DNA from 3 places in the Nitratireductor sp. PBL-C9 genome. Region 1 is predicted to be linked to each of the others. Evidence: riboswitches for the same ligand, from Rfam matches in the RefSeq annotation. Region 1 holds a riboswitch; each other region holds the start of a gene.
What was found. A riboswitch is a leader RNA that binds a small molecule or an ion and turns the genes downstream of it on or off. The one in region 1 is predicted to bind cobalamin.
Positions count from the first base shown of each region.

Region 2: linked by a shared signal. The riboswitch ahead of cobW (cobalamin biosynthesis protein CobW) and the one ahead of ACRTG1_RS09905 (ribonucleoside-diphosphate reductase subunit alpha) in region 1 are both predicted to bind cobalamin.
Region 3: linked by a shared signal. The riboswitch ahead of ACRTG1_RS03700 (HupE/UreJ family protein) and the one ahead of ACRTG1_RS09905 (ribonucleoside-diphosphate reductase subunit alpha) in region 1 are both predicted to bind cobalamin.

Region 1 is NZ_JBPAXW010000003.1:512,323-515,588, forward strand. It holds gene ACRTG1_RS09905 (ribonucleoside-diphosphate reductase subunit alpha) at 1-1,946, opposite strand, end outside; cobalamin riboswitch at 2,042-2,254, opposite strand; partial or broken gene ACRTG1_RS09910 (PLP-dependent aminotransferase family protein) at 2,345-2,521, opposite strand; gene ACRTG1_RS09915 (amino acid ABC transporter ATP-binding protein) at 2,608-3,266, opposite strand, start outside.
Region 2 is NZ_JBPAXW010000001.1:73,412-76,677, reverse strand. It holds gene cobN (cobaltochelatase subunit CobN) at 1-357, opposite strand, end outside; gene cobW (cobalamin biosynthesis protein CobW) at 362-1,399, opposite strand; cobalamin riboswitch at 1,576-1,776, opposite strand; cobalamin riboswitch at 1,838-2,037, shown strand; gene ACRTG1_RS00375 (HupE/UreJ family protein) at 2,073-2,693, shown strand; gene cobU (bifunctional adenosylcobinamide kinase/adenosylcobinamide-phosphate guanylyltransferase) at 2,710-3,246, shown strand; gene cobO (cob(I)yrinic acid a,c-diamide adenosyltransferase) at 3,248-3,266, shown strand, end outside.
Region 3 is NZ_JBPAXW010000001.1:787,864-791,129, reverse strand. It holds gene cobN (cobaltochelatase subunit CobN) at 1-358, opposite strand, end outside; gene cobW (cobalamin biosynthesis protein CobW) at 363-1,400, opposite strand; cobalamin riboswitch at 1,577-1,777, opposite strand; cobalamin riboswitch at 1,839-2,038, shown strand; gene ACRTG1_RS03700 (HupE/UreJ family protein) at 2,074-2,694, shown strand; gene cobU (bifunctional adenosylcobinamide kinase/adenosylcobinamide-phosphate guanylyltransferase) at 2,711-3,247, shown strand; gene cobO (cob(I)yrinic acid a,c-diamide adenosyltransferase) at 3,249-3,266, shown strand, end outside.

The sequences.
Region 1 (3,266 bases):
ATGGTGTAGAAATTGATGTCGATGACATTGTCGAGCATGCGCATGGCGGTGCCGACAGTGCGCGCCAGCCGCGCCAGATCGAGCGCGCCATCGGCAATGTGATTGACGAGGTTCACCGAACCCAGATTGCAGACGGCCACCTCGTCCCTGGACGTATTGAGCGTGATTTCCGTGCACAGATTGGACGAATGAACGACACCCACATGGCCCTGCGGCGAGCGGATGTTGCACGGGTCCTTGAAGGTGACCCAGGGATGCCCGGTCTCGAACAGCATGGTGAGCATGCGCCGCCACAGATCGACCGCGCGCACGGTCTTGAAGACACGCAGCTCACCGGCTTCCGCCTTTGCCTCATAGGCCTCGTAGGCAGCGCGAAACGCCTTGCCATAAAGGTCGTGCAGGTCGGGCGTCTCGTCAGGCGAAAACAGCGTCCACGAACCGTCCGCCTCGACGCGTTCCATGAACAGGTCCGGCACCCAGTTGGCCGTGTTCATGTCGTGCGTGCGGCGACGGTCGTCGCCCGTGTTCTTGCGCAGGTCGAGGAACTCCTCGATGTCGATGTGCCAGCTCTCCAGATAGGCGCAGACCGCCCCCTTGCGCTTGCCGCCCTGGTTGACGGCGATGGCCGTGTCATTGGCGACCTTGAGGAACGGCACGACGCCCTGGCTCTCGCCATTGGTGCCCTTGATATGCGCGCCGAGACCGCGCACCGGCGTCCAGTCATTGCCGAGACCGCCGGAATATTTGGCAAGCAGCGCATTGTCCTTCACCGCCTTGAAGATGCCGTCGAGATCGTCAGCCACCGTGGTGAGGAAGCAGGAAGAAAGCTGCGGGCGCAGCGTGCCGGAATTGAACAGGGTGGGCGTGGAGGCCATGAAGTCGAAGGACGACAGAAGGTCGTAGAATTCGATGGCGCGCGCCTCGCGATCGATCTCACGCACGGCAAGCCCCATGGCGACACGCATGAAGAACGCCTGCGGCAACTCGAACCGAATGCCCCCGGCATGAAGGAAATAGCGGTCGTAGAGCGTCTGGAGGCCAAGGAACTGGAAGTTCAGATCACGCTCGGGCCTGAGCGCCGCGCCAAGGCGCGCCAGATCGAAACGGGCAAGCTCGGGGTCGATGAGCTCGCTGGCAATGCCGCTCGCGATAAAGTCAGGGAAATAGCTTGCATAGCGCTCCGCCATTTCGGCCTGCGTCGCCTGCTCGGACCTGCCGGCCACAAAGGTCAAAGCCTCGCGCCGCAATTTGTCGAGCAGAAGACGCGCGGAGACGAACGCATAGTCAGGCTCCTGCTCCACCAGCGTGCGGGCGGCAAGGATGGGCGCAAGCGACAGCTCGTCCTGACGGATGCCGTCATAGAGATTGCGGCGGGTTTCCGTGAGGATCGGTTCGGCGGAAACGGTCTTGAGGCCGGCACAGGCTTCCTCGACGATTGCGGCAAGCCGCGCCTCGTCCAGCGGAACCAGCGTTCCGTCATCCGCCGTCATCTGCAGGGCGGATTGCGGGGCTTCCACACTGGCCGTCCCGGCGGCGCGTTCGCGGGCGCGCTCCTCGCGATAGAGCACATAGGCGCGGGCAACCCGATGATGCTCGCCGCGCATGAGGGCGAGTTCCACCTGATCCTGAATTTCCTCGATGTGGAACAGACGGTCGGCATCGGCCCGGCGCGTGAGCGCGGACACGACCTGTACGGCAAGCTCCTCGACAATTTCATGGACACGGCGCGAGCCAGCGGCGGTGGAACCCTCAACCGCCAGAAACGCCTTGGTCAGCGCCACCGCGATCTTTGCCGGATCGAACGGTGTGACGCCGCCACTACGGCGGATGACGCGATACCCCGGTTCAGACGATGCGGTTTCGGTGTTGGCAGTGGAATGCGGAACCGTGGCGGTGCCGTTGGTGTTTTGTGCTTCAGTGGTGTGTTGTGCTTCAGTCGCCGGCATGTAGACCCCCGTGGCGGTTGGACGGGGGCGCGGAGACATGCGGCGCGACGGCATTGCCGTGGCGACACACGCACCACCGGGACACCCCGCCCGTGGACGTTTATTTCGTCATGGCAGGTCTCCTGGCTCGCAGGTCATCACCGCTTTCCGGCCTTCCCGATGCGCTGGGGCATCAGTGACACAGAGTGAAAGCGGCTCGCTGCTTACAGTTGCGGGGGCAGCGCCGGCCTTGCCCAGAGGCGCACCGGCTTCCCTTTTCACTTCCGATCCCGCGGGGAATCGAAAGAACCATAACCCCTACAGTTGGTATCTTCTGGATATATGAAGTCAATATATTGTTTCCGGGGAAAGCAGAAACAAACTGCTGGATTATTCGCAACGCCGCTTTGGGCATGGCTCTACGGCGCGCGTGTGATCTCCTCCAGAACGGAAAAAATCCGTTCATCGTCGCATTGAGCAACGTTGAAACGCAGGAACCCGCAGGCGGAGCCTGACAGGCTGAAGGCGTTTCCTGGCGCGAGCACCACGTCCCTCTCAAGCGCATGGCGGGCAAGCGTGGCCGCATCCAGCCCGTCGGTCACTGCCGCCATCATTCTGTGCGTGGCAGGCGCCAGATTTTCCGCCGGGCGCTCAGGCGCGCCGGCGGCAGTTGGTCAAGATCTCAGGCGAAGCTCGACGTCTTGAGGAATTCGGCAAGGCGTTCGGTCTGCGGCTTCAGGAACATCACCTTCGGATCCCCCTCCTCGCCGATTACCCCCTGGTTCATGAAGATGACGCGGGAGGAAACCTCGAAAGCGAAGCGCATTTCGTGGGTGACCAGAAGCATGCTCATGCCATCGGCAGCCAGATCCTTGATCACCTGAAGCACTTCGCCCACCAGTTCGGGATCAAGCGCAGACGTTACCTCATCAAAGAGCATGAGGCGCGGGTTCATGGCGATGGCGCGGGCGATGGCCACGCGCTGCTGCTGACCGCCGGACAGCTGGCCGGGGTAGTGATCCGCGCGCTGGCCGAGACCGACGCGCTCGAGCCATTTTTCCGCGACACTGCGCGCCTCGTCGCGCGCCATCTTCTTCACCTTGATCAGGCCGAGCATGACATTGGATGCAGCCGTCATGTGCGGGAACAGGTTGAACTGCTGGAAGGCCATGCCCGTCAGCGCGCGCTGGCGGGCGATTTCCTTCTCGCTCTTGCGAACGCGCACGCCGTTGCGCTCTTCATAGCCGATGGGTTCGCCATCGATGAGGATGCGGCCGCCCTGAAAATCCTCCAGCATGTTTATGCAGCGCAGCATGGTTGTCTTGCCGGAGCCCGACGAAC
Region 2 (3,266 bases), on a different contig from region 1:
ATGGCATTCGCCGGGAAGCAGCGCCAGCGCGATGCCCTTTTGCCGGGCCAGTGCTGAAAGCCGGTCGCAGCCATAGCGCCACCACTCATAGCCGCCCAGCACCCGCACCAGAATGACGCGCGCATGCGCTGCCGTGTTGTCGATCCACAGATCGACCGACATGGGGTGTCTCAGGTCGCGCAGTGCGGCGAGGCGCAGCGCGGGCAGGGCCTCGCGCTGCGCCTGCCATGCAGAGGCGATCCCCGCCAGATCGCTGTCGGTGAACGACAGCGCCACCATGTCCGCCGGCGACTGCTGCAGATCGACAGGCTCGATCAGATCGTCGAGTGAGGCACTGGTGGTGGCGAGGATGTGCATCGGATCAGGCCGAGAGAAGGCTTTCGATACGCGCGCGGTCGATGCCCTTGAGGCCGATCACGACAAGCCGCGTCTCGGCGGCTTCGCCGGCCTTCCACGGGCGGTCGTAATGGTGCGACACGCGCGGACCGACTGCCTGCACCTGCAGGCGCATGGGCTTGCCCTTCACATGCGCAAAGCCCTTGAGGCGCAGAACCTCGCCGGTCTCCACCGCCGCATTGACACGTGCTTCCAGATCTTCGGGCCGCAGAACCGATGGCAGATCGACAACGAATGTATCGAAATCGTCGTGCTCGTGGTCATGCGCATCGTCGTGATGCGTCTTGCGGTTCTCGATGTCGTCCTCGACGGCAAGCCCGAGACCCAGCAGCAGGGCAGGGTCCACCTTGCCATGCGCGCTCGGCACGATCTGCACATTGCGCGACAGATGTCCCGCAATCCGCGCGCGGGCGCGCCCGGCGGCTTCGTCATCCAGAAGATCGTTCTTCGACAGAACGATCAGGTCAGCGCAGGCCACCTGGTCGTCGAACACTTCTTCGATCGGATCATCATGGTCGAGCGAATCGTCGGCTGCGCGCTGTGCATCCAGCGCGTCCATGTCCGCAGCAACCTGACCGTCGGCAAGTGCCGGCCCGTCCACCACGGCAATCACGCCATCGACCGTCACACGGTTCTTGATTGCCGGCCACTGAAAGGCCTGCACCAGCGGCTTTGGCAGCGCCAGACCGGACGTCTCGATCAGGATGTGATCGACCTTCGGCTCACGTGCGAGGATCTGGTCGAGCGCCGGCACGAAATCATCGGCAACCGTGCAGCAGATGCAGCCATTGGCGAGTTCGAGAACGTTTTCCTCGGGGCAATTGTCCAGCCTGCAGCTTTTCAGCACCTCGCCATCGATGCCGGCATCGCCGAACTCATTGACGATGATCGCCAGCCGCTTGCCATGCGCGCCTTCCAGAACATTGCGGATCAGCGTCGTCTTGCCGGCACCGAGAAAGCCGGTCACGACGGTGCAGGGAACCCGGTCGAAACTCGTGGTCATGGGATATCCTTCAGGTGATGGAGTGTGGAGAACGATAAGACGCGGGTGAGGGGCGCACGGGCCTTTTGCGGCCGCGTACTGGCAGAGACACCATGAATGGTCGGGAGAAGGCGCGCAGCGGCGCTGTCAGCAGTCACAATGCACACTCCTTGCCCGGGACACCCGCCAGGCGGTCAGGATTTCATTCGCAGACGGCAGGTTTCCTGGCTCACGGGTCGATGCGCTCTCCAGCCTTCCCAGGGCAAACCCCAGTGGCGTGTCAGGTGCGCTCTCCGCTTACAGTTGCGGGGACAGCTGCGGCATTGGGCAAGGCCCGCACCGCATTCCCTCTTAGCCCTCTCCATTGCGGGAGAAGGACCGTCTGCTGCGCATTTACGGCTCGCCCGCCACGTCTGTCAATGCGGGCAACAAAGCGTTTGCGGGGCGTGGCGATTCTTGTATGCTCCGCCCGCTGTCGGTTCCGCTGAAGCGGACCCAGAGGGAACGTGGTGCGGCGCAATCGCGCCAAGACCACGGCTGCCCCCGCAACTGTAAGCGGAGAGCGTTTTCCTGATCGCCACTGAGGCATGATGCCTTGGGAAGGCTGGAAAGCGCATCGACCCGTGAGCCAGGAAACCTGCCGACGGCCTGAAAGAAACACCGTAACCCTCGGGTGGAGGGGAAAGGACCGGACATGAACACGCGTTTCCTGCGCACTTTTTCCGCATTCGCATTTGCATCGCTCTTCGCAACCAGCGCCCACGCCCATCACGCCATGGACGGGCAGACGCCCACGACCCTTTACGAAGGGCTGGTCTCAGGGCTCGCCCATCCCGTGATCGGGCTTGATCATCTGGCCTTCATCCTCGCTGCCGGCCTGTTTGCCGCCGTCGCCGGCATGAGCCTTTTCGCGCCGCTTCTCTTTGTTGCCGGCTCGCTTGTCGGCGTCGGCCTGCATCTGATGCTGCTCGATCTTCCGGCAGCCGAAATCGTCATCGCGGCAAGCGTTCTTGCTGGCGGCTGGCTTCTGGCGCGCGGTCGGGCCGTAGAGAGCCACATGCTTGTCTTCGCCCTGTTCCTGGTGGTCGGCGTGTTCCATGGCTATGCCTTCGGCGAAGCCATTGTCGGCAGCGAGCAGACGCCGCTCATCGCCTATCTCGCAGGCCTTGCCGCAATACAGAGCGCCATCGCGCTTGGCGTCTATTTTCTCGTCCGCTCGCGCGGCTGGGCGGTTGAGGCCATGCAGCCCCGGCTTGCTGGCGCCGCCATTGTCGGTGTCGGCGTAACCTTCCTTGCCGGACAGCTTGTCGGCTGAGCCGGCGGATCTGACGATGCGTTCACTTCATTTCGTTCTGGGCGGCGCGCGCTCCGGCAAGAGCCGCCATGCCGAAACGCTGATCGAAGCCGCGCCCGCGCCCTGGCACTACATCGCCACGGCCCAGGCCTTCGATGACGAAATGCGCGAGCGCATCGCCATTCACCGCGCGCGGCGCAAAGGGGCATTGGCGGGGCCGGGGGAAGTAGAGGGGGCGTGGCAGACGCACGACGCCCCGCTCGACCTGCCGGGCATGCTTCAAACCCTGCCGGCCCGCGAAACGGTTCTGGTCGATTGCCTCACCCTGTGGCTCAGCAATCTCATTCTCAACGACCATGAGCTAAAACCTGCCGCCGAGCGACTGCTTGCAGCTCTTGCCGCAAGAGAGGGAACCACGGTTCTCGTTTCCAATGAAGTCGGCTTCGGCATCGTGCCGGAAACCCCGCTCGGACGCCGTTTCCGCGATGAGGCGGGGTTCCTGAACCAGAAAGTCGCCGCCGCTGCCGACAGCGTCACGCTGGTGGTTGCCGGCCTGCCCATGAAAGTGAAGTGACATGCGAGAGATCGACGCAA
Region 3 (3,266 bases), on a different contig from region 1:
GATGGCATTCGCCGGGAAGCAGCGCCAGCGCGATGCCCTTTTGCCGGGCCAGTGCTGAAAGCCGGTCGCAGCCATAGCGCCACCACTCATAGCCGCCCAGCACCCGCACCAGAATGACGCGCGCATGCGCTGCCGTGTTGTCGATCCACAGATCGACCGACATGGGGTGTCTCAGGTCGCGCAGTGCGGCGAGGCGCAGCGCGGGCAGGGCCTCGCGCTGCGCCTGCCATGCAGAGGCGATCCCCGCCAGATCGCTGTCGGTGAACGACAGCGCCACCATGTCCGCCGGCGACTGCTGCAGATCGACAGGCTCGATCAGATCGTCGAGTGAGGCACTGGTGGTGGCGAGGATGTGCATCGGATCAGGCCGAGAGAAGGCTTTCGATACGCGCGCGGTCGATGCCCTTGAGGCCGATCACGACAAGCCGCGTCTCGGCGGCTTCGCCGGCCTTCCACGGGCGGTCGTAATGGTGCGACACGCGCGGACCGACTGCCTGCACCTGCAGGCGCATGGGCTTGCCCTTCACATGCGCAAAGCCCTTGAGGCGCAGAACCTCGCCGGTCTCCACCGCCGCATTGACACGTGCTTCCAGATCTTCGGGCCGCAGAACCGATGGCAGATCGACAACGAATGTATCGAAATCGTCGTGCTCGTGGTCATGCGCATCGTCGTGATGCGTCTTGCGGTTCTCGATGTCGTCCTCGACGGCAAGCCCGAGACCCAGCAGCAGGGCAGGGTCCACCTTGCCATGCGCGCTCGGCACGATCTGCACATTGCGCGACAGATGTCCCGCAATCCGCGCGCGGGCGCGCCCGGCGGCTTCGTCATCCAGAAGATCGTTCTTCGACAGAACGATCAGGTCAGCGCAGGCCACCTGGTCGTCGAACACTTCTTCGATCGGATCATCATGGTCGAGCGAATCGTCGGCTGCGCGCTGTGCATCCAGCGCGTCCATGTCCGCAGCAACCTGACCGTCGGCAAGTGCCGGCCCGTCCACCACGGCAATCACGCCATCGACCGTCACACGGTTCTTGATTGCCGGCCACTGAAAGGCCTGCACCAGCGGCTTTGGCAGCGCCAGACCGGACGTCTCGATCAGGATGTGATCGACCTTCGGCTCACGTGCGAGGATCTGGTCGAGCGCCGGCACGAAATCATCGGCAACCGTGCAGCAGATGCAGCCATTGGCGAGTTCGAGAACGTTTTCCTCGGGGCAATTGTCCAGCCTGCAGCTTTTCAGCACCTCGCCATCGATGCCGGCATCGCCGAACTCATTGACGATGATCGCCAGCCGCTTGCCATGCGCGCCTTCCAGAACATTGCGGATCAGCGTCGTCTTGCCGGCACCGAGAAAGCCGGTCACGACGGTGCAGGGAACCCGGTCGAAACTCGTGGTCATGGGATATCCTTCAGGTGATGGAGTGTGGAGAACGATAAGACGCGGGTGAGGGGCGCACGGGCCTTTTGCGGCCGCGTACTGGCAGAGACACCATGAATGGTCGGGAGAAGGCGCGCAGCGGCGCTGTCAGCAGTCACAATGCACACTCCTTGCCCGGGACACCCGCCAGGCGGTCAGGATTTCATTCGCAGACGGCAGGTTTCCTGGCTCACGGGTCGATGCGCTCTCCAGCCTTCCCAGGGCAAACCCCAGTGGCGTGTCAGGTGCGCTCTCCGCTTACAGTTGCGGGGACAGCTGCGGCATTGGGCAAGGCCCGCACCGCATTCCCTCTTAGCCCTCTCCATTGCGGGAGAAGGACCGTCTGCTGCGCATTTACGGCTCGCCCGCCACGTCTGTCAATGCGGGCAACAAAGCGTTTGCGGGGCGTGGCGATTCTTGTATGCTCCGCCCGCTGTCGGTTCCGCTGAAGCGGACCCAGAGGGAACGTGGTGCGGCGCAATCGCGCCAAGACCACGGCTGCCCCCGCAACTGTAAGCGGAGAGCGTTTTCCTGATCGCCACTGAGGCATGATGCCTTGGGAAGGCTGGAAAGCGCATCGACCCGTGAGCCAGGAAACCTGCCGACGGCCTGAAAGAAACACCGTAACCCTCGGGTGGAGGGGAAAGGACCGGACATGAACACGCGTTTCCTGCGCACTTTTTCCGCATTCGCATTTGCATCGCTCTTCGCAACCAGCGCCCACGCCCATCACGCCATGGACGGGCAGACGCCCACGACCCTTTACGAAGGGCTGGTCTCAGGGCTCGCCCATCCCGTGATCGGGCTTGATCATCTGGCCTTCATCCTCGCTGCCGGCCTGTTTGCCGCCGTCGCCGGCATGAGCCTTTTCGCGCCGCTTCTCTTTGTTGCCGGCTCGCTTGTCGGCGTCGGCCTGCATCTGATGCTGCTCGATCTTCCGGCAGCCGAAATCGTCATCGCGGCAAGCGTTCTTGCTGGCGGCTGGCTTCTGGCGCGCGGTCGGGCCGTAGAGAGCCACATGCTTGTCTTCGCCCTGTTCCTGGTGGTCGGCGTGTTCCATGGCTATGCCTTCGGCGAAGCCATTGTCGGCAGCGAGCAGACGCCGCTCATCGCCTATCTCGCAGGCCTTGCCGCAATACAGAGCGCCATCGCGCTTGGCGTCTATTTTCTCGTCCGCTCGCGCGGCTGGGCGGTTGAGGCCATGCAGCCCCGGCTTGCTGGCGCCGCCATTGTCGGTGTCGGCGTAACCTTCCTTGCCGGACAGCTTGTCGGCTGAGCCGGCGGATCTGACGATGCGTTCACTTCATTTCGTTCTGGGCGGCGCGCGCTCCGGCAAGAGCCGCCATGCCGAAACGCTGATCGAAGCCGCGCCCGCGCCCTGGCACTACATCGCCACGGCCCAGGCCTTCGATGACGAAATGCGCGAGCGCATCGCCATTCACCGCGCGCGGCGCAAAGGGGCATTGGCGGGGCCGGGGGAAGTAGAGGGGGCGTGGCAGACGCACGACGCCCCGCTCGACCTGCCGGGCATGCTTCAAACCCTGCCGGCCCGCGAAACGGTTCTGGTCGATTGCCTCACCCTGTGGCTCAGCAATCTCATTCTCAACGACCATGAGCTAAAACCTGCCGCCGAGCGACTGCTTGCAGCTCTTGCCGCAAGAGAGGGAACCACGGTTCTCGTTTCCAATGAAGTCGGCTTCGGCATCGTGCCGGAAACCCCGCTCGGACGCCGTTTCCGCGATGAGGCGGGGTTCCTGAACCAGAAAGTCGCCGCCGCTGCCGACAGCGTCACGCTGGTGGTTGCCGGCCTGCCCATGAAAGTGAAGTGACATGCGAGAGATCGACGCA